DNA from 2 places in the Bradyrhizobium sp. AZCC 1678 genome. Region 2 is predicted to be linked to the other one. Evidence: riboswitches for the same ligand, from Rfam matches in the RefSeq annotation. Region 2 holds a riboswitch; the other holds the start of a gene.
What was found. Region 2 has a riboswitch for S-adenosylmethionine ahead of V1294_RS06165 (O-succinylhomoserine sulfhydrylase). Riboswitches for the same ligand answer to the same signal wherever they lie in the genome.
Positions count from the first base shown of each region.

Region 1 (15,902 bases), 6.4 Mb from region 2:
GGGGTCGGTCGGGAAGCCGTCGGCACCCACTGTGTCAACGTAATCGCGCATCGGCACGAATGGACGAAGATGCTTCTGGTTTGGCCGCACCGGAGCGAACATTTCCGCAAACCCATGGGCTTTCGCGCATGCTTTCATGGCGTCCAGCAACGCCAGCGAATTGCCGCCGCCTCGCGCTTCGGGAAGCAAACTGATTTCCAGGGCGCTCAGCGCATTCGGCGCGCGCCCTGCCATCTGATCATCGTGAGCCCAACGGATGACCTCGTCCCAGCCGCCATCGGGGAGTTCGGTGCGGCCGTCGATGTTGAAAGCGAACGGTACGCTGAATGCCCGGGCGACGACCTTGCCTTCGGCGACGCCGACGAACGCACAGTCGAGGTACCGATCGAATCTCGATGGCGCAAAGTAGAGCTGCGCTACCGCGTCATGCCGCATGAATTCCGGCCAGACCGAATCCAGTTCAGCAGAGAAGATCAATGGCCGCAGATCGGGTCGTTCCCGCAATGTAAAGATTTCCAGAGCCATGATGCCTGCCCAACCCTGTCGTCGAAACCTTTACGCCGCCGAACCGGCGCGCGTGAGGGGAGCTTCGTAGCCCGGATGGAGCGCAACGCAATCCGGGGCCACTACCGCTATCGTTCCCGGATTGCGCTTCGCTCCATCCGGGCTACAAGCTTGACGATCTCTCCACGTCATTGCGAGCGAAGCGAAGCAATCTAGGCCTCCACACGGGGAAAGATGGATTGCTTCGCTTCGCTCGCAATGACGTGTGGAGAGCGGCGCGCAAGTGCCGAAGCGGTGTCCCTCACTCCGCCTTCTTCAGCGGCGGATGCGGCCGGCCGAAATCCGGCGCGGCCGAATCCTGGCCGATCTCGACGATGCCGCGGCGGATGGCGCGGGTGCGCGTAAAATGCTCGAACAGCGCTTCGCCGTCGTTGCGGCGGATCGCGCGGGTGAGCTTCGAGAGATCTTCGTTGAAGGTGCCGAGCATCTCCAGCACGGCTTCCTTGTTGTTGAGGAACACGTCGCGCCACATCGTCGGGTCCGACGCCGCGATGCGGGTGAAATCGCGAAAGCCGCCGGCGGAGAATTTGATCACCTCCGACGACGTCACCTGCGCCAGTTCATCCGCCGTGCCGACGATGGTGTAGGCGATCAGATGCGGCAGGTGGCTCGTGATCGCCAGCACCAGATCGTGGTGGTCGGGCGTCATGATCTCGACTTTGGCGCCCATGCCGGTCCAGAATGCACGCAGCGTTTCGACGGCCATCGGATCGGCGCCATCGGGCGGCGTGAGGATGCACCAGCGGTTGATGAAGAGTTCGGCGAAGCCGGAATCGGGCCCGGAATGCTCGGTGCCCGCGACCGGATGGGCCGGAACGAAATGAACATTCGCCGGCAGATGCGGCGCCATCTCGCGGACGATCGCGCCCTTGACCGAGCCGACGTCGGACACGATCGCGCCCGCTTTAAGGAACGGTGCAATCTCCTGCGCGACCGGGCCACAGGCGCCGACCGGGATGCAGAGGATCACGAGGTCGGCGTCTTTGACGGCTTCCGCGTTGGTCTCCAGCACCTCGTCGACGACAGAAAGTTCGGTCACCCTCGCGCGGGTCTTCTCCGAGCGCGCGGTGGTAACGATTTCGCTGGCGAGCCCCTGGGCCCGCGCGGCGCGCGCGATCGAGCCGCCGATCAGGCCGAAGCCGATCAGCGCGACGCGTCGGAAGATCGGCGTTGCGTTCATTTGGCCGCCATGAAGTCGCGCAAGGCCTCGACGACGAGGCGATTGGCCTCCTCGGTGCCGATGGTCATGCGCAGGGCGTGGGGGAGGCCGTAATTGTTGAGCGCCCGCAGCACCAGGCCTCGTTTAGTTAGAAACACGTCCGCGTCCGCCGACGTCTTGCCTTTCTCCTGCGGGAAGTGGATCAGCACGAAATTCGCCACGCTCGGCGTCACCTTGAGCCCCAGCTTGCCGATTTCTTCGGTCAGCCAGTTGCGCCACTGCTCGGTGAACGCCTTCGACATCTGGACATGCGCAGTGTCCTCGATCGCGGCCACCGCCGCCAGCATCGCCGGCGTCGAGACGTTGAACGGCCCGCGAATCCGGTTGACGGCGTCGATGATGTTGGCAGGGCCGAACATCCAGCCGATCCGTAAGCTGGCCAGCCCGTGGATCTTGGAGAAGGTGTGCGTCATCACGGTGTTTTCGGTGGTCGCCACCAACTCCAGGCCGAGCTCGTAATCGTTGCGCGACACGTAGTCGGAATAGGCGGCGTCCAGCACCAGCAGCACATTCTGCGGCAGGCTGGCGCGCAGCCGCTTGACCTCGTCGAACGGCACGTAGGTGCCGGTCGGATTGTTCGGGTTGGCCAGCCACACCAGTTTCGTGCGCGGCGTCACGCGCGCGAGAATGGCGTCGACGTCGGCGGTGAAGTCGGTCTCGGGCGCGACGACGTTTTTCGCGCCGTTCGCCATCGTGGCGATCGGGTACACCAGAAAACCGTGGGCGGTGGAGATCGCTTCATCGCCGTGGCTGAGATAGGTGTGCGCCAGCAGGTTGAGGATTTCGTCCGAGCCGGCACCGCAGATGATGCGGTTGGGATCGAGCCCATAGGCGCGGCCGATCGCCTCGCGCAGTACCCGCGAGGTGCCTTCCGGATAGTCCTCCAGATGCGCCGCCGCGGCCTTATAGACTTCGATCGCCTTCGGCGACGGCCCGAACGGGGTCTCGTTGGCGGACAGCTTGAACACCTTGCGGCCCGGCTCCGGCACCGGCGTCTTGCCGGGCGTGTAGGGCGCAATATCAAGAATGCCGGGATTCGGCACGGGGCGGTTCATCTTCTGGCTCCGGATATTCAGGACGGCTTAAGACTTGGCTGCCCCGTTCGGGGGCACCGTATAGCGCGTTGCGTGGCTGCCGACGAGGGCCGACGAGCGCACCGAAGCGCCGGCCTGGATCAGGGCTTTCTTGATCTTCTCGAAGCCGGCGCCGGCGTCGGATACCAAAAGCGCTGCGCCGTCGAAGGCGGTGTCGGGCACGGCGACGATTTCGGCGAGCGGCGCCACGGCGCGCGCGATATCGGCGTTCCAGCCGGAGACGCGGACGCTCCACATCTGGACCTCGGTCACCATGGCATCGTCGGCGACCCGCGAGATCACGAAGACGGGGAGCGCCGCCGGATGGTCGGCGCGTTCGAGGAACGGCAGCCGCGCGATGATTTTTGGCGCGCCGTCTGCTTCCAGCGCGATCCACCACGGCGTGCGGCTCGAGATTGCCGAGACCAGCGCCAGGTCGCCCTTCGATTTCGCCACCGCTTCCACCGCGGCCTGCGCGCTGAAATGGCCGACATAAGGCACGACGAAGCCGAAATGAAACCGCGCCGAATCCCGCATCGCGGGCTCGCCGACCGAGACGTCCGCATGCACCGCGAACGGCGCCTGGACATAGGTGAAGGTCGAGATGATGACGCGCCAGATGCTCTCGATGGTGTCGAGCGGCAGGATGCCGCGATGACGCTGCACCAGTTGCCGCATCATGCTGGCCTCGCGCGCGGGCCGGAACGCGGAGCCGACTTCCTGGGTCTGCTTCACCTGGATCAGCCGGTCGATGATGTCGCCGCGCGCCATCAGCAGGCGATGGACCTGCTCGTCGATCGCATCGATTTCCTTGCGCAATTCCTGCAGCGAGGGCGGGGCCGGGGGTGCCTTGGACGGTGCCTTGGACATCTTCGAAAAACCTTGGTGCCGAACAGCCCGATGCGCCGGCAGACAGTCGCATTGATTAGGAAAGACGGGCGCTGAAAGCAAAGAGAAACGTCACGGGCCAGCCCTGCACGATCGGGTTAACCATGCCGTCCGGCCCCCGCCTGCCTTGACGAAATGCCTGGGCGGGACTAGCTTTGTTCCATTCCGTGGTCATTTGAGCCGGCCGGCTTGCAGCCACGTTAAACAACTCGCTAAACAGGCCGGGGACAGAGTTGATCCCGGCCGAACCTTTGTTCAGGCCGGGTTTTTTATGGCCTGATTCTGTCTGTAGAGCCTCCGTAAGGAGGTCGGTGCCGAAATGACAAACGTGCATTCGATATCTAGTCCCTCGATCCTCAACGAGGATCGCGCCCATGAGGCCGATCATCCGACCTCGCCGGTGGCGACGTTCGGCATGGATCAGCCCTTGAGGCTCGATTGCGGCATCGATCTCGCGCCGTTCCAGATCGCCTATCAGACCTATGGCGAACTGAACGCCGATCGCTCCAACGCCATTCTGATCTGCCACGCGCTGACGCTGGATCAGCACGTCGCCAATTTGCATCCCCTGACGGGCAAGGCCGGCTGGTGGGAAATCATGGTCGGTCCCGGCCGTCCGCTCGATACCGACCGATACTTCATCATCTGTTCGAATGTGATCGGCGGCTGTATGGGATCGACCGGTCCGGCCTCGACCGATCCGGCCACCGGCAAGGCCTGGGGGCTGGATTTTCCTGTGATCACCATCCCCGACATGGTCCGAGCGCAGGCCATGCTGCTCGACCGGCTGGGGATCGAAACCTTGTTTTGCGTGATCGGCGGATCGATGGGCGGCATGCAGGTGCTGCAATGGACCGCCGCCTATCCGGAGCGCGTGTTCTCGGCGTTGCCGGTCGCCTGCTCGACACGCCACTCCGCACAGAACATCGCGTTTCATGAACTCGGCCGACAGGCCGTGATGGCTGATCCGGACTGGCACCATGGGCGCTATTTCGAACGCAGCACCCATCCGCATCGTGGATTGGCCGTGGCGCGGATGGCCGGGCACATCACCTATCTCTCCGACGCCGCGCTGCATCGCAAGTTCGGACGGCGGATGCAGGACCGCGAGTTGCCGACCTTCTCGTTCGACGCGGATTTCCAGGTCGAAAGCTATCTGCGCTATCAAGGCTCGTCCTTTGTCGAGCGTTTTGACGCCAACAGCTATCTCTATCTGACGCGGGCGATGGACTATTTCGATATCGCCGCCGACCACAGCGGCGTGCTGGCGCAGGCGTTTCTCGGCATCAAGACCCGCTTCTGCGTGGTGTCGTTCACCTCGGACTGGCTGTTCCCGACCTCGGAATCGCGGGCGCTAGTGCATGCGCTGAACGCTTCCAGCGCGCGGGTGTCGTTCGCCGAGATCGAGACCGATCGCGGCCATGACGCCTTCCTGCTCGATGTGCCGGAGTTCTTCGACATTTCCCGCGCCTTCCTGGAATCGGCCGGCAAGGCGCGTGGGCTCTCCAATGGTGCGGGTGGTTGATATGGCGGTTCAAGAACCGGCCCTGCCGCTCGGCGGCGTAGCGCCCGACCGCACCGGCAAGTATCGCACCGATCATCTCATGGTCGCCGAAATGATTCCGGCCGGCTCAAAAGTGCTTGACGTCGGCTGCGGCGATGGCGAGTTGCTGCAACTCCTGGAGAGCCGCGGCATCGACGGCCGCGGCATCGAACTGTCGCGCGAGGGCGTCAACCGCTGCGTCGCCAAGGGGCTCGCGGTGGTGCAGGGCGATGCCGACACCGACCTCGTCAATTATCCGGACGATGCCTTCGATTACGTGATCCTGTCGCAGACGCTGCAGGCGACGCGGCAGCCGAAGCCGGTGCTGGAGAATCTCCTGCGCATCGGCCGGCGCGCCATCGTCTCGTTCCCGAATTTCGGCTTCTGGAAGATGCGGCTGCAACTGCTCGTCGGCGGACACATGCCGCGCACCGAAAATCTCCCCGCCACCTGGTACGACACGCCGAACATCCATTTCTGCACCATCAAGGATTTCGTGCAGCTCTGCGACGAGATCAACGTCAAGATGGAGCGCGCGGTGGCGCTCGACCTCTACGGCCGCCCGGTGCCGCTGAACCTGCCCTGGTGGGTCTGGAACATGTTCGGCGAGCAGGGCGTGTTTTTGCTGAGCCGGGGTGGGGCGGGGAAGTGACCGCACTGCCGTCATTCCGAGTTCGATGCTGCGCATCGCCGCGGAATGACAGTCACGCCATTGACCGCGCATCCCGCACCGGCCATCTCCCGGCCTCGACCAGCGCGATGAACCGCTCCACCATCTCGTTGAACAGCGCCGGCTCTTCCAGATTGAGCACGTGGCCCGACTTCGGAAAGAACGAAAGCCCCGCCGCCGGCAGGTGCTGCTTCAGGAACAGGCTCGGCCCGATGCAATTGTCGTCCTCGTCGCCGCACAGGATCAGCGCCGGCGTCGGCACGCGCCGGATCGCATCGGTCATGGTGTAGATCGACGGCCGTCCGCCCTGAAAGCTGCGCATGGTGTTGGCCGAACCTTTGGCGTCATGCCGCGCCAGCGCGGCGTAGAAATCGGCATGGCCGCGCGGGTCTTTCAGCAAAAATGGAATCCGGCTCGGCGCCTCGCGCGTCACCTTGGCGACTTCCGCCGAGCCGATCGCCTCATACTGCTCGGCATTGGCCCGGCACTGCGCGCGGAAGGCATCGAGATGCTCGATGGCAGAGCCTGAGCCGACGGCGGCGAGCGTCATCGACAGCGCCCGGTCGGCTGCATTGAGGCCGACCTGCAGCGAGGAATAGGAGCCCATCGACAGGCCGACGAAATGCGCTTTGGCGATGCCGAGGTGATCGAGCACCGCGAGCGCATCGGTGTAGAAATGCTTGTAGGTGTAGACGGCGGCGTCAGGCGGCACGTCGGAGGGCGTATAGCCGCGCGCCGAATAGGCGATGCAGCGGTGGCCGCGCGAGAAGTAGCGCATCTGCGGCTCCCAGTTGGTGTGGTCGGCCGCGAACTCGTGCAGGAAGATGATCGGCGTCCCGCTTCCCGCCTCTTCGTAGTGCAGACGAACGCTGTCTTTGGCGACGGCATAGGGCATTTCGGATTCTTCTCCATTTTCTTGTTTTCACGCAACATCCTTGCGTGGCCGAGCAGCAAAATTGCAATTAATTCTCGCGGCCGCAATACGGCAATCTAGTTTCATTTTCGCCATCGAAAGATCGCGGAATCACCCCGGAATTGTTTCCGCAGCGCCACATGAAATCTTCGTCTCGTCACATCGCGACGCAAAACGCCGCCCGCGGTCGTTCGTGGACGAACGCAAAGGGGAAGGTGGGGGTGCTACAGAGGGCTTAGTATGCGTCAGTTGTTTGCGTTTCGCCGGTCGCTTCGTTTCATCGCGCTGGCACTATGTTCGGTTTCCATCGTTGCATTCGTCACTCCAGCTTCGGCACGGCCTCACCACGGCGCAGGGCGACACGCTCGCGCTTATCACGCCGGCCATCATGCCAAGCATCATTACGCCTATCGCCACCATCGCCACGCTATCAGGACGTCGCGCTGGGATCGCAGCGCGCAGCGAATGCAGGCCGGCGGCTTTGCCGATACCAACCCGAGCTTCATGGAAAGCAGCCCCCAGATGGTTGCGCCCGGCGGCTTCGGCTCGCCCAGCGTCGTCACGGAGGCGCGCGCCGATCGCGGCCGTCGTGGCGCCCGGCTGCGGCAGGTCGAGCGCACATCACGCTGGGAGCGTGGGGTCGCGCAGATGCAGGCGCGCGGCCTTGCCAATGTCAACGCAAGCGTCGCAACGGATGCAAGCGTCGCGACAAATGCAAGCGCCGGAGCGAATTCAACCGTGACGCCGGCCGGCGGCGCGATGGCGTCCAGCTTCAGCTCGTCGAACGTCGTCGCCACAGCGCGCCGCTATCTCGGCGGCAACCCGACCGGACGCGGCAGCTTGTGGTGCGCGCGGTTCATGAACATGGTGCTGCAGCACTCCGGCTATCGCGGCACCGGCTCCGACATGGCGAACTCGTTCGCAAGTTACGGCCAGCGCGTTTCCGGGCCGCAGGTCGGCGCGATTGCGGTGATGACGCGCGGCCGCCGCGGCGGCCATGTCGGCGTCATCACCGGCATCGATGCCAAGGGCAATCCGATCATGATCTCCGGCAATAACGGCAACCGCGTCCGCGAAGCCCCGGTCTCGCGCGGCCGGATCTACGCCTACGTGATGCCGACGAGCTGAGGCGGATCGTGCGGCGTCCTCTCTCCGTTGTTGGCGGGGAGGAGAGGACGCTTTCATCCGTTCGGATGATTCAAGTCGGCTTTGGATTGACCGCTCGGCATCGCTTCATCGCTGACGACGTGCAGCACGAACGGTTTGGGAGCGCGCTCATGTCCGCTACCGGCCGGAGCCAACGCCTTTCGGCTTGCACGCTTCGGCCGTGGGGCAGTCTGGTTTTCGGAAGAACGAAATAGCGTGTAGTCGCGGGCAAACAGCCAGCACGAAATCTGAAAGACGCCGTGGGTGATGAACAGGGCGGCAAGTACGTCGATCGAATAGTGATAGTGGCCGAGCAGCACGACCGAGCCGAAGAAGGCAGTCAGCGCGAGATAGAACATTCGCCATTGCGGGATGTACCAGAAGGCAAGCGCGGCGAGAAACGGCAGGCCTGTGTGGCCGGAGAAGAATAGATCGCTGCCGTAGAAAATCGAGTTGAAGAACGGCGCCGGCTTCTGCGGATCGATAGGCGATGGCGCCATGTGGGTGAGCGCCACGAACACGGCGCGGACCAGCAGGAACAGCGCCACGGCCTTGAGCGCGAATGGCACCCGGTTCGGTCGCCAGGCCAGCAGGCTCGCCGTAATCACGAACGCTGCGAACGTCCCGTAAATGAAGAGAAAGCGCACGTTGAAGGGGCCAACGCGGCTCAGCACAAAATCGGTGACGTAATTGCTGGCGTGAACCGTGGCATAGGTGACCGCGGCGAATATCGCGATGGTGCTGGCGGCGAGGAAAGCTGCACCCTCGGCGAGCGAGCGCAGATACGCGCGATTGCCCAGCAGCGTCCGGTAGAGCCGTATGGTATCTTCCATGACCAATGCTCCGCGCAAATTTCCGCTGGGGCCAAGCCAATTGTCAACCGGGAGCGCGCAACTGTAACCTTGCGCGCGATAGCCGCGTGTGAAGCATGCCACATCTCGGAAATCCGTCTCGCTGAGCGGTATGATGAGGCCTATCCCGATGCCGCCGGGCTCTCACGGCCGTGATGATACTTCGTGGGACGTCCGGCACGTAACAGTAGAACCATCAGATGAAGTCATTTTCTGAGTGCGACGAAGACATCCTGAAATGAATTGATGGTTCGATGATCTTTGCCTGATTGAGGCATAGGTGTCGTCATGCGCGAAGATATTACTTCTTCCAGTTTCCTTGCGGTTATCATTGTCGGCTTGATTGTGGTTTGTACCGGCTTTCTCGCGCTTGGAATGTGAAGTCCAGTCCCGGGTCGACCTTGTCGCGGCGCAGGCAAATGCGCGCCAGTTGAAGCCTGCTCGGCTGCACGGCTGGATGTACCTGGCGGTGAGGCCTGCCGGTCAGCCGATCGAGGCATGAGGCGGCCAAGCGCGGCGCTGTCGCGGATATCCGACGAGGCCTGCTTCCAGCCAATTCATTCACGGGAGCGGTTCGACCTTCGCCGCCATGTCGGGCGCGCGCGTGACGCGGTATGTCGCGTTGCTGCATTTGAGGACCCAGACGGCGCGGTCCGGCTGCGAGCGCTTTTTGTCCCTCGTGGCGCCGAGCGCCTTATCACAGGCAAACCCCTGCGTGCGAATCTGAGCCGCCAGCATGGTCTGCGGCGTTTCCGCCGCAACCTGTTGCGCCCGCGCCTGCGGGCTGAGAAGAACAGCAGCGATAGTCAGGGGTAATGATCGGAGCAATGATCCAGGTGCTTTGTACATGACATCAACCCTCAAGGCAGGCATCCCGCTCATCTGAATGCCGAACTATACCGCAAAAACACCGGCGTTGTCCGCTTTGGCTCGGAAGGCCCGGTTGTGACGTCCGTGCTTCTCCCGATCGCGGAAAACGCCGGCCGCGAGCGTTAGATCCGCTTCGTGCCAGGACCCGGAACTTCGTCGCCGGATGGCCTTATCAATGAAGCTCGCCGAGCAGCGCCTTGGCCGTTCGAAGGTCGCTTGTGTCAAAACCTTCGGTGAACCAACCGTAGACGGGGGCGAGAAGGTCACGTGCCGTTTGCCGTTTTCCCTGATCGCTCAAGAGCCGCGCCAGGCTCATGGCCGCGCGCAATTCCCACGACTTTGCCTGCTGTGCTCGCGCAACGGTCAGGGAATGCTCGAAATGCGCTTGCGCTTTCGCCACGTCTCGCTGCGGCGACTTGAGCGCGATTTCACCGGCAACGCGATGCGCCTCAGCCTCGCACCATCTTTCTTTGGTTGCGTGCATCGCCGTCATTGCTTTGTCGATGCAGCGCCAGGCATCGTCGAATTGGCCCGAATTGGCATGGGCGATTGCCAACATGAACTCGTGCTCCGGCGTAAATATTGTCGATCCGGCCGACCGCCATAAATCAATGCCCGCCGTGACGATCTCGGCTGCTTTCGCGGCCCCCGTGAGTGTCAGGATATAGCCCCGCCGTAACACGCCTTCCGCCTTTCGGAACGGGGCACCTTTCTCCTCGGCCAACACGACAAGCTCTTTGAGACGCTCGTTTGCCGCGTGGTAATTCCCGCAGTAGGTATTGATAAGAATCGGGAAATTCAGCGTAAACATCAAAGTGGCGGCGTGCTCGATCTGGCGAGCTTCCGTTAGCGCGCATTCTGCATCCGTGAGCGCAGCCTCGGGGTAACCGAGCAGCCACGAAGCCATCGAACGAAAGGCCAGGCACGTTACCCGGAGGTCCTGGCCAAATCGCGTCATCAATCGCCGGTGCTCGGCGGGACGGTAAAGGGCGAGGGCTTCATTGTAGTGCGCCTTGGCATCAACGAGGTCTCCCATAAGCGCAAGCGTACTCGCCATGGTACGGTGTCCAATCATGCGCGGTGCCGCCGTTCCCTCCTTCTCGCCAAGGGCCAGAAATCGCGCTGCAAGCTCTCGCGCAACGTCACCATTGAAGTTTATGAAGTTGACGATCCACTGGCCAAACAGAGCCGAGAGCAGCAACGAAGGGTCATCGGGAGGTTCTCCGAGCCGCTCCGCTTGCTCGATCAGCGCTCTCACCTGAGCTACGGCAGCCTTCGTTTCGGGCGCGCCATATCCTTTGACATGCATGAGCGTGTTCAAGAGCGCGACGTGTAAAACGATCTGCTCGCGCCGCAGGTCGGGCGTGCTGGGCAAGGTTGCGATTTGTTCCAGGGCGTGGCCGAGTTGTTCAGCGGCTTCGACCAGCGCCGAACGCTCCTGTGAGCGCTGTCCCGCCTTGCCCCACAGGCGCGCTGACTTCTCGATCAGGTCGGCCTTGGCGTAGTGACGCGCCAGCAGCTCGGGCTGGCTCTCGGCGATTTCTGCGAACTGACTTTCGAGGATTTCGGCGATGCGCGCATGCAGCACGCGCCTTTGCTCGCGCAGCAGCGTACTGTAGGCTGCGTCCTGCACCAGCGCATGCTTGAACAGGTAGCTCGCATACGGCGGGGTGCCGTGCCGAAACAACAAACCCGCCGCAATGAGTCGGTCGAGGTCGGCGTCCAGTTCTTCCTTTGGCTTTCGCATGAGCGCGGCCAGCAACATGTGGGGAAATGCCCGGCCGATCGCTGCGCCGACCTGCGCCACGTTCTTCGCCGGGCCGAGCCGGTCGAGCCGCGACATCAGCGAAGCCTGCAGGCTTGCCGGAACCGCCACAACAGGCGTTGGTCCCCCTGCGAAGGTCCGCTGCGCATCACTCTCACCCTCCGCGTCCAGCACCGCCTTGGTCATCTCCTCGGCGAACAGCGGAATGCCGTCGGTGCGCTCGATGATGTCCTGGCGGATGCCTGCCGGCAACGATCGGTTGCCGACGACGCGCTCGATCAGGAGATCGATGTCGCGCGGCGCCAGCCGATGGAGGGTCAGCTCAGTCACGTGCGGCCGTCCGATCCCGGGCGGACTGAATTCCGGCCTGAAAGTGACAAGTAACAGGAGCCGGTGACTCACGGCCCAGTCCACCGCCCGGGCGAACAATTCGAGGCTGGTTGGATCGGCCCAATGCGCATCTTCGAAAATCATCAGCATGGGATTGATCCGCACCAGCACCTCGATTTGCGAACCAAGCGCTTTCAGCGTTTTCTGACGACGGAGCTGCGGCTCGACTTCAACCGGAGGGTAGCGTCCGTCGTTGGGCAGCGACAGCATTTCGGCAAACAGCGCCGCATCCTCTGAAGGCGTCGAGCTTTGCGCCAGCAGCGCGTCAAGCTTGTCCATTTTCGCCTGCTGGCTGTCATCGTGAGCAAAGCCGGCGGCGCGCAACATCTCGCCGATCACCGGATAGAGCGGGCTGTCGGTATGCTGCGGCGAGCAGAAGAACCGCAGGCGTATGTGCGGCTCGCGAGCAAGCTGTTCCAGCAGCGCGATGGTGAGCCGTGATTTGCCGATCCCCGCTTCACCGGAAAGCAGCACCACCTGACCTTCGCCACTCTTGGCCCGCTCCCATCGGCGCAGAAGTAGCTCGATTTCTTCATCACGACCGATCAGCGGCAGCAAATCGCTACTTTGGAGAGCATGCGATCGGCTGGTCACTGCTGTCTTGCCTGCGACTTGCCAGGCCGCGACTGGCTTTACGAATCCCTTGAACTCGACTTTACCGAGATCGAGATACTCGAATTGCGGTCCAGCGATCGTCTTTGTGCGACCCGAGATAATGACGGCACCGGGTTGCGCGAGCGATTGCAGCCGGGCGGCAAGATTCGGGGTATCGCCGAGGATGCCATGCTCCTCGGAAATCGCGCTTTCCGACATATCGCCGACCAGCGCGACGCCTGTTGCGACACCGACGCGCGCGCTCAACTTTTCTTTCGCGGGCAGGGCGGCGACCGCCTGCACCAAGGCGAGGCTGGCGTGAACGGCGCGCTCCGCGTCGTCCTCGTGTGCGTGAGGATAGCCAAAATATGCCACCGCACCGTCGCCATGATGTCGCGCGACAAAGCCGTCGAAGCCGGCAACGGTTTCAGTAATACAGCGCCGGTAGTCGGCGATGATTGCGCCGAAGTCTTCGGGATCGAGCCGCGCGGAGAGCGCAGTCGATCCGACCAGGTCGCAAAACAGTACCGTAAGCTGCCGGCGCTCGATCGGGCGCGAGTCCCGCGCCGTTGGTGCCGCTGCGGGAGAATCCACGCGCAATTTGGTCCCGCAGTCGCCGCAAAACTTGTTCAGGGCAGGGTTTGCCGCGCCGCAGGTCAGACAGCGCCGCACCACCGCCGCTCCACACTGTCCGCAAAATTTTCTGTGCTCCGGGACTTCGGCTGCGCAATTCGTGCAGTGCATCCGGACCTCAACGGATATCAATAACGCCGCTACAATGCGCCAGAAGTCGAGCGATCCATGTGATCGTAGTCACAACTCCGGTTGATCCGTATCGAGGTTCCGTTCGCGCAAAAGTGGCAATCGGGTCGCTGAGGCGGACCGCCCGTTTCTGTTGCGAAAGAAAACATCGTCAGGCTGCCCGCTCAGGTCTGCAGGGGCCAATTCCAGACGCGTGCTCCCGGAGAGCACCGTAGTCCGGACTTGGCCGGGACTTGGCAATGGCTCTCCTGAACGGATCATTGCTTTCGTTCATCAAGCACGGGCGTTGCCGTGCGCAGGGCCTGTTCGTACCGCTTCAGTTGGTCTTGCGGAAATTTCTGATTGGCCAGAAGTTCGTCAATCGTCTTGTTCTTCAAATGAATGATGCCGGACGACGTCAAGATGTCATCATCCACCGGTGCCGCGTTGCGTCGAATTGCAAGCATTCGCTCGATACGCTCGCAAGGCGAGACGATGGCGTTGCTCTCCCTTCCTAGCGTGCTCGACATAATGCGACAGCCGCTCGGTGGACATCGCCCGGGCGCTCGCCTCATCGCCTTCGATAAGCCGGAGCAGTTGCTCGTCGATGATGTCGCTGCACACATCGATGCATTTGTCGCAAATAAACACGGCCGGGCCGGAAACCAGCTTGTTCACTTCATGCTGGTTCTTGCCGCAGAAGGAACAATAGAGCACCGCTTGCGGCGTTGGGCCCTGGTGCCCGGCCGTCGAACCGGCACGCGGTTGCGCCGTATCGATCTTGGCGGACAGGATGTTCCAATTCTCGTAGCCGAACGTCTTCGCGATCAGCTCCAGGGATTCGCTATGGGTGATTTCCATAGCCTTGGCCTTCAAGGCATCGCGCAGGGAATGCGCCATGGCTTTCGCATCGCGGAAATCGCGCATGAGAGCACCTCTCTATCGACGAACGGAGGAGATCGGTGCCTGCCTTGCCGACCCGTTCGCCAATGGCGAGGGCGCGGAGATAGATTGATACGTTCACCATCCCCGAAGGGCGCAGGCGGCGGGTGTATCGACCCGGTTACAATGTTGGCGGGCGACACCGCGTTGTCAACTCAAAATGCTTCGGGGGAGGCGACGCCGAGGATCCAGGAGCTTTTAATCCCAATAACCAATAATGAGTCGCCCGTCGGGTAAGTCGGCTGCATTCCGCTTCGCTCCTGCATGCGATTGCCCAAAAACCCGCTGCGCGCAAAATCTAATTTGCTGAACAGTTTCAATCTGATTTGGGTCGTCCAGTTTTCCCGGCAAAAATAATTCGCTTCCCCCTCACCCCAAATCAGTGGCTATTTCCGCGCTGTCCCGTCTCGACAAGAGGGGCGTATCGCGATCGTCACGAACGCGGGATGGGATGCGGTGGACGCGATGGCGCCGGCGCGCAGATGGAATCGCAGGGCAAGTTATCTTGTGAGCGAAATCCGGCGCGCAGGACGTACGGCGCTGATGCGTACGGCAAAACCGTGTGGTCCCGACACCCGTGGCTGGTGCCAAGCTGCCGGTGGCGAATTTGATCCAACCGGATCGATTGAGCCATCAAGCCGGCAGCGATGGAGGCAAGACGAATTCGCCTCCAGGGAGAGCGCGGCATAAGCCGTCAACCCATTGCGCAGGGGATGCCGGCGTGCTCCGGCTGTACCTGTATGCTCGTGTGCGCCTCTATCTCCATCTTGCACACGAGACCGCGGGTGCAGCAAGCACCCCGCATTCCCTGCTCCCTCTTAAGGAGGGAAAAGGTTCATGCAAGCCTCGGGCGCCGTGCGCCGCGAGAACGCAAACGCGCATTCAGTTGTCATCACCCGCGAAAGCGGGTGACCCAGTATTCCAGAGACAGTAGTGATAGAACCGAAAAGCCGCAGCGTACTGGATACCCCGCCTTCGCGGGGTATGACGGTCGTTGTGGTGCTCTGCTATATCCCCGTCATTGCGAGCGAAGCGAAGCAATCCATTTCGCGTCACAAAGAAAGAATGGATTGCTTCGCTTCGCTCGCAATGACGGCGGAGATTGTGGGATGGGAAAGAATGGTGGGCACGGCCAAGTGGCCTTTGCCCACCCTACTGCTCCGAATTACGTCACAACAGCTCCGGCTGTTCCGCCGCGATCACCTCGCCGTCGCTGATCGTGCCGCCCGTGATCACCTCGGCATAGATCCCGCAATCGGCGTGAGAGAGCCTGCGCTGCAGCGCCTGGGGGATGGCGAGGTCGCGCTGGGCCGTATCCGGATCGACATTGACGGCGGCGCAGCGGACGATGCGCTTCACCACCTTGAGTCTCACGTCGCCGATCGCCAGCGTTTGGTCGAGGAGGTCGAATTCGTGCCAGGCCGGCCAGCCCTCGACATAGAGATTGGCGCGGAAGCGAAGCGGATGGACCGGCGCACCCACCATGTTCTCGATGGCGCGGACGCTGGCGAGATTGATGATGGAGACGACCTTGCGGGCGAGATCCGAAAAGCTGTGTCCCGGGCTTTCGAGCACCTTTGGCGGACCCTTGATCTGGCCGGCATAGGCGGTGGCGAAGAAGTTCTCGATTGTCCGCCGGCCCTCCGGCGTTGCCAGATTGCCTTGGGCCACGATCCGGCCGTTGTGGTTAATCGAGAGGACGTTGCTCGCATCGTCGAACTGGGTGCGCAGGC
Region 1 is NZ_JAZHSE010000001.1:7,717,121-7,733,022, reverse strand. Features, by position in the region: gene V1294_RS36845 (hypothetical protein) at 1-525, opposite strand, end outside; gene V1294_RS36840 (prephenate/arogenate dehydrogenase family protein) at 806-1,744, opposite strand; gene hisC (histidinol-phosphate transaminase) at 1,741-2,838, opposite strand; gene V1294_RS36830 (chorismate mutase) at 2,866-3,726, opposite strand; SAM riboswitch at 3,902-3,981, shown strand; gene metX (homoserine O-acetyltransferase MetX) at 4,064-5,269, shown strand; gene metW (methionine biosynthesis protein MetW) at 5,271-5,939, shown strand; gene V1294_RS36815 (alpha/beta fold hydrolase) at 5,992-6,852, opposite strand; gene V1294_RS36810 (TIGR02594 family protein) at 7,111-7,998, shown strand; gene V1294_RS36805 (phosphatase PAP2-related protein) at 8,052-8,849, opposite strand; gene V1294_RS36800 (hypothetical protein) at 9,429-9,740, opposite strand; gene V1294_RS36795 (adenylate/guanylate cyclase domain-containing protein) at 9,910-13,230, opposite strand; gene V1294_RS36790 (hypothetical protein) at 13,506-13,664, opposite strand; partial or broken gene V1294_RS36785 (ClpX C4-type zinc finger protein) at 13,825-13,944, opposite strand; partial or broken gene V1294_RS36780 (glyoxalase superfamily protein) at 13,993-14,154, opposite strand; gene V1294_RS36775 (MOSC domain-containing protein) at 15,340-15,902, opposite strand, start outside.
Region 1: another riboswitch for S-adenosylmethionine. It lies ahead of metX (homoserine O-acetyltransferase MetX); the one in region 2 lies ahead of V1294_RS06165 (O-succinylhomoserine sulfhydrylase).

Region 2 (15,902 bases):
GACACCAGCAAGGCGCTGTCGAAGCAGGCCACCGAGAAGCTTAACGAACTCGCCAGGCTGAAGGGCGCCGAATACGACAAGGCCTATGTCGCCAACGAGGTCGCCTACCACAAGGCCGTCAACGGCGCGCTGGAGACGCAGCTGATTCCGTCGGCCAGCAATGCCGAGTTGAAAAGCCTGCTGCAGACCGGCCTGAAGATTTTTCAGGGCCACCAGCAGCACGCCGAACAGGTCGCCGCCAAGCTGAAGTAGGGAGCCCGCCATGCGTCCGGGACGCTGTCTACTTGCCATGGCCGCCCTGCTGTTCGGCGCCATGGCCGTCCCGGCGCAGGTGGCGACGATCCAGATTACGACGACCGACCTGGTGTTCGCGCCGGCCGAAGTTTCGGCCAAGGTTGGCGATACCATCGAATGGATCAACACGGACGTGTTCGTCCACACCGCGACCGCCCGCAATGGCGACTTCGACGTCAACATGCCGCCGAAGAGGACCGTGACGTCAGTGCTGAAGAAGGCCGGCGTCGTCGAGTATTACTGCCGGTACCATCCGAACATGAAGGCGGTGCTGACGATCGCGCCCTAACAGCGTCCGCTTTTGCGATGGGGGCGGCTCAGGCCGCCCGCACCGAGCTGAGGAACTTGCCGACCTCGCGCTTGAGCCGGTCGCTTTCGCCGGACAATGATTTTGCCGCGCCAAGCACCTGGGCCGAGGCGGACCCGGTCTCGCTGGCGCCACGCTGCACGTCGGCGATGTTGGAGGAAACCTGCTGCGTGCCGTGCGCGGCCTGCTGCACGTTGCGGGAAATTTCCTGGGTCGCCGCGCCCTGCTCCTCGACGGCGGCCGCGATGGTGGAAGCGATCTCCGACATCCGTCCGATGGTATCGCCGATCTCCTTGATGGCGCCGACCGATTCCTGCGTCGCGGCCTGGATGCCCGATATCTGCTGGCTGATCTCGCCCGTTGCTTTGGCCGTCTGTTCGGCCAGCGCCTTCACCTCGGACGCGACCACCGCAAAGCCGCGCCCGGCCTCGCCGGCCCGCGCCGCCTCGATGGTGGCGTTGAGCGCCAGCAGGTTGGTTTGGCCCGCAATGGTGTTGATCAGCTCCACCACGTCGCCGATCCGGGCGGCCGCCTTGGCGAGTTCGGCGACGCGGTCGTTGGTCTTCTGCGCCTGCTCCACCGCTTCACCGGCGATCCGCGCCGAGCCCTGGACCTGCCGGCTGATCTCGTTGACTGACGACGCCATCTCTTCGGTGGCGGATGCGACCGACTGCACATTGGTGGAGGCTTCCTCGGATGCCGCCGCAACCATGGTGGCAAGCTCCTCCGAACGCTCCGCGGTCGCCGTCAGCGTGCCAGCGGAGGCTTCCAGCTCGGTCGAGGCCTGTGACACGATCTCGACAATCTGGCCGATCATCGCTTCGAAATCGCCAGTGATCCGGTCGACGCGCTGGCCGCGCCTGATCTTTGCGTCGGCCTCCACCGCTGCCGCCTCGTCGGCAGCCTTCTTGGCGATCAGGGCGTCCTTGAAAACCTGCAGCGAGCCGGCCATCGCGCCGATTTCATCAGCACGCTCGACGGTCGGGATCGTGACGTCGTGCCGGCCAGCGGCGAGATCGCCGACCGCGCCGGTCAAGGTCGCCAGCGGCGTGATCACGCGCCGGCGCAGCATCACGGTGACGCCGGCGAGCACGCCGAGCAGCGCCATAACGGCAAGGCCGGCCAGCGCCAGCATCGTCAAAGCCACGTCGCGCGCGGCGCCCACACGTTCTCCCGCTTCCGCCAACGCGGCATCGCGCACGGCGAAGAAGGCCTGCACCGCCGGCACGATCGTGCTGGCGAGTTGATCGGAGCCGATGGCGTATTTGCCATCGTTGCGTCCGGCCGCCATTTCCTTTTCAAGCCATGGCGCGGCCTTTCCGAAATAGGCCTCGATCGCGTCGTTCATCGCTTTCGCAAGACGCGGCGGGCTGCCGATCTGATCCACGCCGGCCTCGATCCGTTCGCGGTCGAGATCGACGCGGCCCTGGGCGCGGTCCATGCTGGAAATTTCAGCCGCCGTCAGCGCACGGCGGGTGCTGATCGCAAGCGACACCGTAGCAGCCCGGCCGCCGGCCGAGATCCGCAGATCCTGCGACGTGCGGGCGACATTTAGCAGCGCCGTCAACGACGCGTCCGCCATCGCGACCTGATTTTCAAGGCGGTTCAACAGCGGTTCGAGAATCCCGACTACCCCGGCAATGCCCGGAAGGAAGCCCTTGATCGCGGCCTGATCGCGCGCGCTCATTGGCAAGGCCATCGCGCGATCGCTCGCTGCGCGAACCTCGGCCAGTTTGGCCGCCGCCTGATTGAGGCCCTGGACGAGCGCCGCGCCATCGCTGAGCGCGCCGACGGCGGTTCGCGCCTTTGCGAACGCGGCATCTGCGGTCTGCACGGCCTTCGCCGCCACATCGAGCTGGGTCTGCGTCGCGGCGCCTTCCTGAAACAACGGACCGACATAGGGCGCGCGGTAGGCGGCAACCTGCTGGCCAACCGCAAGCACCGTGCCATAGGCCTCTACCGCCTTGATCGCTTCGGTCTTGCTGGCAAAGGTACGATATTGCGGGACGAGAACCCCGGCGCCAAGGATGACCGCCAGGACCGTCACCGAGAGCATCGATACCGCAAAGAGTCGACCGATCCGCATGTTGTGATTCCGCTGCATGAGGGAGCGGTCAACGTAGGCGGAACTGGGCTAAGGCAGCCTTAATGCAGGCTTTAGTGCAGGGCGGTAGAACTACGGGGCTGCACGTGGCTCGGGGCCGTCACGACCGCAGCACCATCACTAGCCGCAGCGCGACCGCCGCCTGCCAGACCGGATAGAGCAACGAGGTCCGGTCGAGGCCGAGCGCATTGTCGAGCGCCAGCAACGTACCTGCGAGCGTCCCCGTGATCAGCATCGGCCACCATGCGGCGGCATTGCGCGGCCCCGCCGGCAGCAGCGCGATTCCGAGCGCCATCACTGCCGTGCCGACGAGGCCGCCGGTCAATCCGGCGAGCAGATAGCGCATGACCGTGGCCGCGCCCGCGGTCTGTCCCTCGATAAAGATCGCCGCGTTCACCGCGCAGACGAACGCGATCATGGTGATGATCGCCGCGAGCCCTGCGGCCCACCGCGGATTGGCGCTGAAGCGCCGCACCAGTATCAAAACGAGCACGGCGAACGGCACCGCGATCAGCGAAATGCGAAGCTGGCCGGACAAGCCGACGATGTTGTCGATCAGCGCTGGCAACAGCGGCGTGAGGATGCCGGAGATGATGCCACCGGCGACGACCATCAGCAGATTGTTGCGGGAGGTGTCGGCGGAAGTGATCGCCTGGGTCAACGCGCACTCCTCTTTTGCGACACGCCTCATGCCTAACACGGCAGCGACGGAAATTGAAGACAACGCGCGAGGAGCGGGCCGGGCCGCAAATAAAAGCCGCGCCAACCCGAAGGCTGACGCGGCGATGGCCGTTCTGTTGCCAGGTGGACCAACCCCGAACAGGTTACGCCGCGAGGCGCACTTCGTTCAATGCAACGTTATCGTTTGCATTTAGGTTTTTGACCCGATAACGGCGGTATCATGCCGAGCACAATTCAGAGCTTCTTTGCGACCATCGATCCTGGTTCGCCCCCGCCCTAGCAGCCCTGGGATTCGGCCTTTCGGCAGAATCGATCTCACCGAGATGAGACCTTTAAGCTCAAGCTGCTAAGGTGGAGGCGCCGGGTACTGCCCCCGGGTCTGCCCGCAGTCCACTCTAAGGTTCAGCGCCATCGTCTTGCGACGAAGCGACCCTACGCGCGATCGAAAGCGAAAGATAGGCTTCTGTTGCCCGTAGTCGACGAGTCGAGCTGGCGACAGGCCTAAAGCATCACAATCCACCCTTCGGCAAGAAGAAGCAGAGCTCGTCGCCGGTCCTCCTGTTTATGAACAGCACGGGCAAATGATCTGGCGTGTCTTCAGACTTGATGATGTCGGGTGGGATGACTTTCCATTGGCCGTCTTTGAGGTATTGCCACTGGTCCGAATGGTCGTCTGCGACGCGAAAGCGTGTTTTGAATACATCGCCGTTGTCGCAACACGATTTCCAGGGAACACCGAGCCGGTGTTGGGCGGCAGGGTTCATTTCCTGTCTGTTGAACCACTCGTGGTGCGGCATCGACGCATCGTGAGCGTCAGCACGAAAGGACGCCAGAAGGAGAATACCGAACATCGTTAGTACGCGACCGAATGCTTTCATGGCAGCCTCCATTGTGGACTGTCATCAATTCGCGAATCACACGAACTCCCGGCAATTAAGGAGGCCAGATTCCAAAAAAGAATGGGAGCCCATTTTCTGAGCGGCCAGCTTTTTCAGACAAGACTGTTGCTTTCCTGTTCGCGCGGAACGAAGTCGAAGGTCCTGCCACTGCAGCAAAGAAGCTTTCGGCGTTCTTCGTCAGGGCATCGGTTGGCCGTCGAGCGAGCTCTCAACCGTAGAAACACGGGGGGCTGAAATGCGGACTGCACTCATCGTCGCAATCACGCTTACATTGCGATTGGCGCACAGGCGCAAACGAGGGCCGACGGGTCCCCATCGGGCGGATCCGTGCAGGCCGCCGGCAAAGTGCGCGTTGAAACGCAGGCACAGTGTGAGGCGCGGCAACAGCAGATACGCGACCCCGTCTTCGGCATCCGCATTCAGGCGGGTGATGCGGCGCGGTTCTGCAACAGACAACGGTCGAGGCGATGAAACCGATGCAGGGATAGGGATGCACAATGGAGTGGAGCGGGCGAAGGAAATCGAACCCTCGTATGCAGCTTGGGAACCTGCCGTTCTACCATGGAACCACGCGCGCACGCCTGTCGTCGCCGCACCAAAAGGATCGTGCGCCATGGGAACGTCATTGTCGACGGCGACTTATTCCGCATGCGAAACGCTCTGATCTTGCTGGTAACGGCTGTGCTCGCGGTTGCAGCGATGCTCAGTGGTGCGGATAGGGCGGCGGCGGAGCAGAATGCGCCGTCTGCAATCGCTCGGATGATGGTGCCTGGTCCGGAGTATGACCTGATCCGCGCACTGGAAGGCGACTGGAGTGTGCAGCAGCGGGTATGGCCTGGGCCGGGGGCAGAGCCTATTGCCTTGGCTCCCATGGTTGCGGAGCGACGGCTGATCGGCGAGGCCTTTCTTCAGGAGATCATGAAACCGGCGCCCGGCAGCGAGCAGGAGCCATTCGCCCGCCATGCCTACCTGTCATTCAACAATGTCGATCGGCGCTATGAGTATGTGAGCCTCGATACGCGCTATCCCAGGACGATGTATGAAACGAGCTTCGACGCCGAGCGCGCGCATCGCGACCGCATCATTGAGGTATTCATCGAAGCGTTTACCCACCCTGGTTGGGGAACGGAGTTCGTCGGACAGGCCATGAAACAACGGCGCGAGATCATCGTCGAGGGCGATCGTCGCAACGTCGTACGTCAATTCTGGACGCCGCCAGGCGGCAGCGAGTTCCTCGCCATCGAGTATGTTTATGTCAAGCGGCAGTGAGCGCACAGCCGTGACCCTAGCCGGCCGTTCCGTCGATCCCGGACCACGGCCCACGCCGTCGCGAAACCAGCTGCCCCACGCGGCGAACAGCATTGGAGCGGGCGAAGGGAATCGAACCCTCGTATGCAGCTTGGGAAGCTGCCGTTCTACCATTGAACTACGCCCGCGGGTCGCGCCCCATGATTAGCCGACCTCGCGCGATCCGCCAAGCTGTTCCGTGCTCCGTTTCGCGTCACTGTTAACTTCCCCGAAATTCTGGATGCACTTCGTCAGGCCGATGTTATGATCCCTTCGGGGCTTGGTGAGTGTATGACGGGGCGTGGCTACACTATTTTCGACACGGGAATCGGTCGCTGCGGCATCGCGTGGGGGCCGTCGGGCATTATCGGCGTGCAGCTTCCGGAGGTGCGCGAGATCGATACGCGGCGGCGGCTGTTTCAGCTCTATCCGGATGCGCGCGAACATCGCCCTCCCCCGAATGTCCAGGTTGCAATCGAAGGCATCACAGCGCTGCTGCGCGGGGCGGCGTGCGATTTCGCCGAGGTCGCGCTGGATATGGCCGGCATTCCGGCCTTCAGCCAGCGCGTCTACGCCTATGCGCGCGAGATCCCGCGCGGGGAGACCCGGACCTATGCGGAAATAGCCTCGGCCTTGCGCGCATCCGGCGCGGTCTATTCGGTGGCGCAGGCGATCGGCCGCAACCCTTTCATGATCATCGTGCCCTGCCACCGCGTGCTCGAAGCCGGCAACTATGCCGACAAGATCTCGCCGCACGGCGGGGTGATCTCCAAGCGGCGGCTGCTCTCTATCGAGGGCGCGAGCCCGACCGCCAGCAAGACGCTGTTCGACGTGCTGCTGCCGGTTGCACCGCCGCGCGCGCATCCCTAAATCTGCCGGATGACGGCGACCACGCTTCTCGAACGCAAATCCATTTCGGTTTCCGACTTTCGCTGCACCGCGGGGCCCGGCGACAAGCCGTTTGCGGAGCAGCATAGCCGTTATTCGATTTCCTATGTGCGCAAGGGCAGTTTCGGCTTGCATTGCCGCGGCAAGTTCAGCGAACTGGTGGCGGGATCGGTTTTGATCGGCCATCCCGGCGATGAATATACCTGCACCCACGAGCACGTCTGCGGCGACGAGTGCCTGTCGTTCTTCCTCGCGCCCGAGCTGGTGGAAGCGATAGGCGACAGCCAGATCCCCTGGCAGATCGGCTCCGCACCGCCGCTGCCGGAACTGGTGGTGCTTGGGGAACTGGCGCAATCGGCAGCAGATGGCAGCAGCGATATCGGGCTCGACGAGATCGGTCAGGTGCTGGCGAGCCGCTTTGTCGAGGTGGTTTCCGGCAAGCCGCGCAAACAGGGCCCCGATGCGGCGCGCGACCGCCGCCGCGCGGTAGAAACCGCGCTGTGGATCGATGCCCATTCGCACCGGCCAATCACTCTGGAAGACGCCGCCGATCAGGCCGGAATCAGCCCGTTCCATTTCCTGCGGCTGTTCTCGGATGTGCTCGGCGTGACGCCCCACCAATATCTGCTGCGCTCGCGGCTGCGCCATGCGGCGCGGCGGCTCGCCGATGACGACAGCCCGGTCACCGATATCGCCTATGATGTCGGCTTTGCGGACTTGTCCAAGTTTCGTGCGCACGTTTGGCCGCGCCGCCGGCGCCTCGCCGCTAAAATTCCGCCAGGCCTCGCGGGGTGACCGCAAGATTTTCCAAGAACGGCTGGCCCTCCACTGACTAGGCTTTCTCCAGGCCGCGCGACTTCGCAGCGCTTCCAACTGGAGAAACTCATGTACGACCACATCGGATTACGCGTCGGCAACCTCGACGCCAGCGTGCGCTTCTATACGGCGGTGCTCGCGCCGCTCGGCTTCGTGCTGTGCTCGCGCGACGATGCCGGCGCAGGCTTCGGCCCGAAGGGCGCGCCCGCGCTCTGGCTGCATTTGCACAAGGGATCGGCGGGGTCAGCGGCGCATGTCGCGTTCCGCGCCAAGGATCATGCGGCGATCAAGCAATTCCATGCCGAGGGCATGAAGGCCGGCGGCCGCGACAATGGCAGCGCCGGACCGCGCGCCGATTACAGCCCGACCTATTACGCGGCGTTTTTGATCGATCCCGACGGCAACAATGTCGAGGCGGTTTGCACGTAGTGCCGGAACGTCATCGCGAGGAACGAACCCGTAGGGTGGGCAAAGCGAAGCGTGCCCACCGATGAAAATTGAAAACCCGGTTGGATGGTGGGCACGGCGCTAACGCGCCTTTTCCCACCCTACGCCGATCTGCAAAAGGGAAAACACATGGCCTCCATCCAGAAAGAAATCATCATCGACGCCTCTCCCGACGACGTCTGGGACGCGCTGCGCGATTTCGGCGCACTGCATACGCGGCTGGTGCCCGGCTTCGTGACCGACACCCAGCTCGACGGCGACGCGCGCATCGTCACGTTTTCGAACGGCACGGTCGCACGCGAAATCCTGGTTGACTGCGACGACACGAAGCGGCGACTGGTCTATGCCATCGTCAGCGAGCGCATCAGGCAGCATAGCGCCTCGGCACAGGTTTTTGCCGAAAGCGACGGCCGCACCCGCTTCGTGTGGATTGCGGATGTGTTGCCGAACGAGATCGCGCCCTATATGGACGCGCAGATGAATCTCGGCACACAGGCCATGCAGAAGGCATTGGGACGCAGCGCGGCATGACGTCAGCGTTTCTCGACGCCCTCGGCGCGGACGGCCCCTCGGCCGACCGCGCCGGCAAGATGGATCTCTACGGCCGCTTCGTCGGTTCCTGGGATCTCGATGTCAGGCATTTTTCCGAAGATGGCCGCGAACGCCGCCGCGCCGGCGAATGGCATTTTGGCTGGGCGCTGGAGGGGCGCGCGATCCAGGATGTCTGGATCGTGCCGCCACGCGGCGAACTGCGCAACCGCGATGCCGCGGCCAATTTCAATTCGTACGGCACCACGCTGCGGGTCTACGATCCTGATATCGACGCCTGGCGGATTCAATGGACCGATCCAGTCACGCGGACTTTCCTGCAGATGATCGGCCGGGCGGAAGGCCGCGACATCGAGCAGATGGGCACGCGGCCGGACGGCCAGTTGGCCCGCTGGAGTTTTAGAGACATCACCGCCAACTCGTTCCTCTGGCGCGGCGAAGTCTCGGCGGATGCGGGTGCAACATGGCGCGTCGTCACCGAGTTCACCGCCCGCCGCAGGAAAGCGTGATCTTTCGCACAGATCGGTTCCCTGCCCGCTCCTAGCCTCGGCGCGTGCGTCCGAATGGCGCCGCGCCCGCGGCCGCCCGCGCATGAGGAGTCGAACCATGACTGGAGCTGACAAGGTAGTCTGTCAGGCGGCCACGCTGCTTTTGCTGTTCACCCTGACTGCGACGCCGGCCAAGGCGCAATTCGCCGGCGGCGGCGGAGACATGATGACGCAGATGGCGCCGATGCTTGAAATGATGAAGGCGAAAATGGGCAAGCGCCGCTTCGCCATGATGATGCAGACCATGGGCCCGATGATGAGCCGCATGATGGAAGGCGGCGGCGGTGGCTTTGGTGGCATGATGGGCGGAATTTCAGCCGGCGGCGGCTACGTCCCCGAGGGTTATGGCGTGGGCACCGGCGGCATGAATTTCGGCAGCACGGGCGGCGGAGATGTCATGGGCATGCTCGGCGGCGGCGGCGGTGGCGAGCTGATGAGCATGGTCCCGCAACTGATGCGCATGGCCAATGTTGGCGGCGGCCGCCACGGCCGGCGTCACCGGCGGCGGTAAGGATCCCGTCATTCCGGGGCGATGCGAGGCATCGAACCCCGAATCTCGAGATTCCCCGGTGTGCAATTGCACACCTGAGGTCTGGTGCTAACGCACCATCCCGGAATGACGGTCTTTGTTAGTAGCGGATATCACGGCAGCGCCGGCCGCACGGTGGGGACGGCACGCTGCTTCGGCCCCCAGCGGGTCAGCATCACGCTGACGCACGACAGCACGCCGAGCAGCACCATCGAGGCCGCCGCCAGCTTGAAGAAGTCCTGCGCGGTCGCATCGTGCGCGGACAGCCACCAGCCGCCGGTGCCGATAAACAACAGGCGCGCGGTCTGCGCCAGCACCGGGCCGATCATCTTGGCGGCACCTTGCGATGAAAAATAACACGTTGTGGCAAGGCCGATGAAAGCATACATCGGCGCCGCCGTGGACAAATACTGCCGGCTGGCGGCGCGTACGCTCGCATCATCGGTAAAGAGATTGACCCAGATGTCGGGGAATACAGCAATGACACTCGCAACCGCGCCGAGCGAAACGAATGCAACGACCCCCGCGATCCAGCAGATCCTGCGGGCCCGCGCGATACGTTCCGCGCCGATCGCCATGCCGACCATCGGCACCGAGGCGATGCCAACCGCAAATGAAATCGACGTCAGCATGAATTCGAGCCGCGCGCCGATGCCGTAGCCGGCGAGGATTTCGGTGCCGAAACTCGCCAGCATGTGGGTGAAGATGCTGATGGTCAAAACCGATTGCAGCGGCGAGAAGCAGGAGATGGCGCCGACTTTCAGAATGTCGATGAACATCGGCATGCGAATGCGAAGGCCGCGAATTTTGGGAATGACGCGCGCGCGGCCCGAGAACAGATACCAGGACATCACGGAGATGCTGATCATGTAGGCGATCAGCGAACCGGCGGCGACGCCGCGCATGCCGAATTGCGGGATCGGGCCGAGGCCCAAGCCCAGCGTGCCGCCGAGAATGATCTGGCAAATGGCCGACGAGAGCATCATGAGCGACGGCAGCTTCATGTTGCCGGTGCCACGCAAAATGCCCGACATCGTATTCATCAGCCACGGCACCACCGCGCCGCCGAAGAAGATCTGCGTATAGGCCACCGCCTGCGCCAGCACATTGCCGCGCCCGCCGAGCAATTCCAGCAGCGCAGGGCCGAAGATCAGCATGCCCAGCATGAAGGTCAAGCCGAAGCAGAGCCCGATCAGGAGCGCATGCGCCGCCAGCGTCGAGGCGCGGTCGATATCGCCGGCGCCGAGCGCACGCGCGATCGCCGAGGCCACGCCGCCGCCCATGGCCCCGCCCGACATGGTCATGGTCAGGATCACGATCGGAAACACCAGCGCCATCGCCGCCAGCGATTCCACGCCGAGACGCCCGATATAGGAGGTCTCCGCGATCACGACGCAGGTGCCGGCGGTCAGCGCGATCACGTTCGGCCAGGCCAGCCAGAGCAGCGTGCGCAGGATCGGGCCGTCAAGCAACGCATTCTTCACGGGCGCTTCAGGCGGCGGAAGCAGGCGTTCCTTCTCGTCGACAGGAATTTCGGCAACGCCGATATCGGACATTTCTGCTCCCCGCGCGCGGACTTGGGTAGCCGCGGCGCGGCTTTCCTAGCATGGCAGGGGATGATTCCGCGTGCGAAAGGCGCAATGGGGGCCTGCGCGATTGCAGGCGAGGCGTCGCCGGCAGCCCATTTCACGCGAAATTCATGCCGGACCACGCGAACGTTCCGGCGGGGACCGCATTGTACGATCAACCTGCCGAGGAACCCGCCATGCGTAACAACCTCCTTCTCCAGGCAGTATGCATCGGCGCGCTGGCGCTGCCGCTGGCCGCCTGTAACGACCCCAAGGACACCGCAACCGTGGCGCAGAGCTATGGTCCTTCGCCCAACCTGCCACCGCCGGAACATTCGTGGATCCCGACGGTCGATATCGCGTCCGTCAACCGCTGGCCCGACGGCGCCAAGCCGATCGCCGCCAACGGGATGGCGGTCAGTGCTTTCGCGACCGGGCTCGATCATCCCCGCACGGTCTATGTGCTGCCGAACGGCGACGTGCTGGTCGCCGAGAGCAACGCGCCGCCGAAGCAGAGCGGCATGAGCATCAAGGGCTTCATCTACGGGTTGGCACAGAGCCGGGCGGGCGCAGGGGTTCCGAGCGCCAACCGCATCACACTGCTGCGCGATGCCGATGGCGATGGCGTTGCCGAAACGAGAAGCACATTCCTCAGCGGGCTGAATTCGCCGTTCGGCATGGTGCTGGTCGGCGAAGATTTCTATGTCGCCAATGCCGATGCGATCGTGAAATTTCCTTACTCGACCGGAGACACCAAAATCAGCGCACCCGGCGTCAAGCTGGCGGACTTGCCTGCGGGCACGCTCAATCACCACTGGACCAAGGATCTTACGGCAAGCCCGGATGGCACGAAGCTCTATGCGACCGTCGGCTCCAACAGCAACATTGGCGAGAACGGCATGGACGCCGAGAAGGACCGTGCCGCGGTGCTGGAAGTCGATCGCGCCAGCGGCCAATGGCGGGTGTTCGCCTCGGGCTTACGCAATCCGAACGGCCCGGCCTGGAATCCGAAGACCGGCGAGCTCTGGGTCGTCGTCAACGAGCGCGACGAACTCGGCAACGATCTCGTTCCCGATTACATGACCTCGGTGAAATCAGGCGCGTTCTATGGCTGGCCGTACAGCTATTATGGCGATCACGTCGACACGCGCGTCGAGCCGCAACGGCCCGACCTGGTGCAGAAGGCGATGACCCCGGACTATGCGCTCGGCGCGCATACGGCCTCGCTTGGGCTCGCCTTCAACACCGGCAATCTGTTTCCGCCCGAGATGGAAGGCGGCGCCTTCATCGGCCAGCACGGTTCGTGGAATCGCAAGCCTCGCGCCGGCTACAAGGTGATCTTCGTTCCGTTCAAGGACGGCAAGCCTTCGGGGGCGCCGCAGGACGTGCTGACCGGTTTCCTCAACGACAAGGGCGAAGCGCAGGGCCGCCCCGTCGGCGTGCGGCTCGACAAGCAGGGCGCGCTGTTGGTCGCCGACGACGTCGGCAACACGATCTGGCGCGTAACGCCGGCGGCTAAGTCAGCATCGCGGTAGATGCACCGTCATTGCGAGCGAAGCGAAGCAATCCATTCCTCAGCTTGCGGCGCGATGGATTGCTTCGCTTCGCTCGCAATGACGAGTCACACCCGGAAATGCTTGCTTAGCTTCAACCCCTGCGCCTGGTAGTTTGAGCCGATGCGCTGGCCGTACAAGGAGTGGGGCCGCGACAGCATTTTCTCATAGACCAGGCGGCCGACGATCTGGCCGTGCTCGAGGATGAACGGCACCTCGCGCGAGCGCACTTCGAGCACGGCGCGCGCGCCCTGCCCGCCGGCGCCGGCATAGCCGAAGCCGGGATCGAAAAATCCCGCGTAGTGCACGCGGAATTCGCCGACCAAGGGATCGAACGGCACCATCTCGGCGGCGTAATCCGGCGGCACCTGCACGGCTTCCTTCGAGGCTAGGATGTAGAATTCGCCGGGATCGAGGATGAGGCTGCCGTCCGGGCGGGCCGGGATCGGCTCCCAGAACTCATCGACGGCATAGCCGCCACGGCGGTCGATATCGACCACGCCGGTGTGGCGCTTGGCGCGGTAGCCGACGAAGCCTGATGTGTTTTCGCCGGAGAGATCGACTGACAGCGCCACGCCATTGGCCAAATCTGCGTCGTCGATATCGACCAGCCGCTCGGCGCCGTGCAGTGCGTCGAGTTCGTCGGCGTTGAGAATGGCATCTCCAGTGCGGAAGCGCACCTGGCTGAGCCGCGAGCCCTCGCGCAGCAGAACGGGAAACGTCTTCGGGCTGATCTCGGCATAGAGCGGGCCGTGATAGCCCGCGCCGATCATGTCGAAGCGGCGGGTGCCGTCGGCGATCACGCGCGTGAAGACGTCGAGCCGCCCGGTGGAGCTCTTTGGATTGGCGGCGGCCACGATTGACGGCGGCAGCGCGAGGCTCTCCAGCAGCGGCACGATGTAGACGCAGTTGGTCTCCAGCACCGCGCCGTCGGAGAGGTCGATTTCGTGCAGCTTCAACTCGTCGATGCGCTCGGCAACCGTGGCGCCGGGACCGGGCAGGAAGCTCGCGCGCACCCGGTAGGCGATGTTACCCAGCCGCAGATCGAGGCTTGCCGGCTGGATCTGGCTTTCGACAAAGGGATATTCCGGCAGGATCAGGCCCGCATCCGCCATCGCCGCGATCATGCGGTCGGGCAGAATTCCGTTGGCGTCGGGCGGAAGCGTGAACGGCACGGCGCGATCCTCAATACGGCCCAAATGTCATCCCAACCTCGTAAATATGGGCTTTTAGGGGTTATCCGATGGCCGCCTTGACGGGAAGGGCGCGAGGTAATATCAGCATGACTTATCCCGTGGTGATTTGAGCCGGCCGGCTTGCAGCCACGTTAAATAAATCGCTAAACAGGCCGGGGACACGTGTGATCCCGGCCTGTGGAAATTTTTCCAGGCCGGTTTTTTGTGACCATTTTCAAGGATGGTCACGACGGAGGTCACATGTCTGAGACTGGTTCTACCAAGCGCTATCGTCCCGAAACCCGCCTTGTCCATGGCGGCACGCTGCGCTCGCAATTCGGCGAGACGTCGGAGGCGTTGTTCCTCACCCAAGGCTACGTCTACGACAGCGCGGAGCAATGCGAGGCCCGATTCAAGGGCCAGGAGCCAGGCTTTATCTATTCGCGCTATTCCAATCCGACGATTGATATGTTCGAGCGCCGCATGATCGAACTCGAGGGTGCGGAAGCCGCGCGCTCGACCGCGACCGGCATGGCCGCGGTAACGACCGCGATCCTCGCACCGCTCCGGGCCGGCGACCACGTGGTTGCTTCGAGAGCTCTGTTCGGCTCGTGCCTTTACGTGGTGCAGGACCTCCTGCCGCGCTACGGCATCGAGACGACGCTGGTCGACGGTCTTGATCTCGACCAGTGGCAGCGCGCATTGCGGCCGAACACCAAGTCCTTCTTCCTGGAGAGCCCGACCAATCCGACGCTCGACGTGCTCGACATCCCGGCGATTGCCGAGATCGCGCACAGTGGCGGCGCACGGCTGATCGTCGATAACGTCTTCGCCACGCCGATCTGGCAGAGCCCGCTTTCGCTTGGCGCCGACGTCGTGGTCTACTCCGCGACCAAGCATATCGACGGCCAGGGCCGCTGCCTGGGCGGCATCATCCTGTCGTCGGAAGCTTTCATCGCCGAGCACATCCACAACTTCATGCGCCAGACCGGGCCATCGCTCTCGCCGTTCAACGCCTGGGCCCTGCTCAAGGGCCTGGAGACGCTTGGCGTGCGCGTGCGCGCGCAGACCGAGACGGCAGGCAAGGTCGCCGACGCGCTGGCGTCGCACCCGAAGATTTCGCGGCTGATCTATCCCGGCCGCGCCGATCACCCGCAGGCCGAGCTGGTGAAGAAGCAGATGCGCGCCGGCTCGACGCTGGTCGGCTTCGAGGTCAAGGGCGGCAAGCAGGCCGCATTCCGCTGCCTCAACGCGCTGCGGATCGCGCGCATCTCCAACAATCTCGGCGACTCCAAGAGCCTCGTCACCCATCCCGCGACGACGACGCATCAACGGCTGACGCCGGAGGCGCGCACGGAGCTCGGCATCAGCGAAGGCTTCATTCGTTTCTCGGCCGGGCTTGAGCATGCCGATGATCTGATCGAGGATTTTGCGGCGGCGCTGGAGAAGGCGTGATCGGACGATGGTAGGGTGGGCAAAGCGAAGCGTGCCCACCATCTCACATCGTGCATTCGGCTAGAATGGTGGGCACGACGCTAGCGCGCCTTTGCCCACCCTACGAACTCTGAGCGCGCCTCGGCAGCATCTCACATCGGCCTATACGCCCGCACGTCCGCGGGCACGTTGACGCCGAGCTTGATCTGGCCGACCGACTTGATGATGTCGTCGCCGAGCAGTTGGGCGAAGCAGGCGTAGCCCCAGTCGCTCATGTGCAGGCCGTCGGCGATCACGAAGTTCTCGATCGGGATCGCTTGCTTTTCGTGCCAGTCTTTCATGACAGCGAAGCGCGGAAACAAGCCGACCTTGCGAAGCTCGGCGGTCTTGTTCAGCAGCGTCATCATCTTGCCGGCGCTTTCGGCGTGTTCGTTGACCCGCGGCGAATATTGCGGATCGATCAGCACGACGTCGGCGCCAACCGCCTGAATGCGCGTAATGCCATCTTCGACGAGTTTCGCGGTCTCCGCCGGATCGAGATTGCGCAGCACCGCATTGGTGCCGACCTGCCAGATCACCAGGTCCGGATGCAGGTCGATGACGGCGGTCTGCAGCCGCTTCATCATTTCCGGCGCATCCTCGCCGCCCTTGCCGGCATTGATGACGGAGATGTCGGCCGTCGGATATTGCCGGCGCAATTGCGCGGCGAGCCGGTTGGGATAGTTGAAATCCGGCGAGGTCGCACCAAAACCGGCGGTCGACGACGATCCGAACGCGACGATCACCACCGGCTGCCCCGCGACGAGCTTGCTCGCGACGCGCG
Region 2 is NZ_JAZHSE010000001.1:1,308,300-1,324,201, reverse strand. Features, by position in the region: gene V1294_RS06250 (DUF4142 domain-containing protein) at 1-252, shown strand, start outside; gene V1294_RS06245 (cupredoxin domain-containing protein) at 263-583, shown strand; gene V1294_RS06240 (methyl-accepting chemotaxis protein) at 612-2,687, opposite strand; gene V1294_RS06235 (hypothetical protein) at 2,806-3,366, opposite strand; RNA gene ssrA (transfer-messenger RNA) at 3,487-3,848, opposite strand; gene V1294_RS06225 (hypothetical protein) at 3,896-4,264, opposite strand; gene V1294_RS06220 (DUF1579 family protein) at 4,847-5,554, shown strand; tRNA gene V1294_RS06215 (tRNA-Gly) at 5,648-5,721, opposite strand; gene V1294_RS06210 (methylated-DNA--[protein]-cysteine S-methyltransferase) at 5,864-6,442, shown strand; partial or broken gene V1294_RS06205 (helix-turn-helix transcriptional regulator) at 6,452-7,292, shown strand; gene V1294_RS06200 (VOC family protein) at 7,346-7,705, shown strand; gene V1294_RS06195 (SRPBCC family protein) at 7,853-8,254, shown strand; gene V1294_RS06190 (hypothetical protein) at 8,251-8,781, shown strand; gene V1294_RS06185 (hypothetical protein) at 8,879-9,331, shown strand; gene V1294_RS06180 (MATE family efflux transporter) at 9,463-10,905, opposite strand; gene V1294_RS06175 (PQQ-dependent sugar dehydrogenase) at 11,115-12,452, shown strand; gene V1294_RS06170 (2'-deoxycytidine 5'-triphosphate deaminase) at 12,539-13,645, opposite strand; SAM riboswitch at 13,755-13,834, shown strand; gene V1294_RS06165 (O-succinylhomoserine sulfhydrylase) at 13,907-15,100, shown strand; gene V1294_RS06160 (SGNH/GDSL hydrolase family protein) at 15,232-15,902, opposite strand, start outside.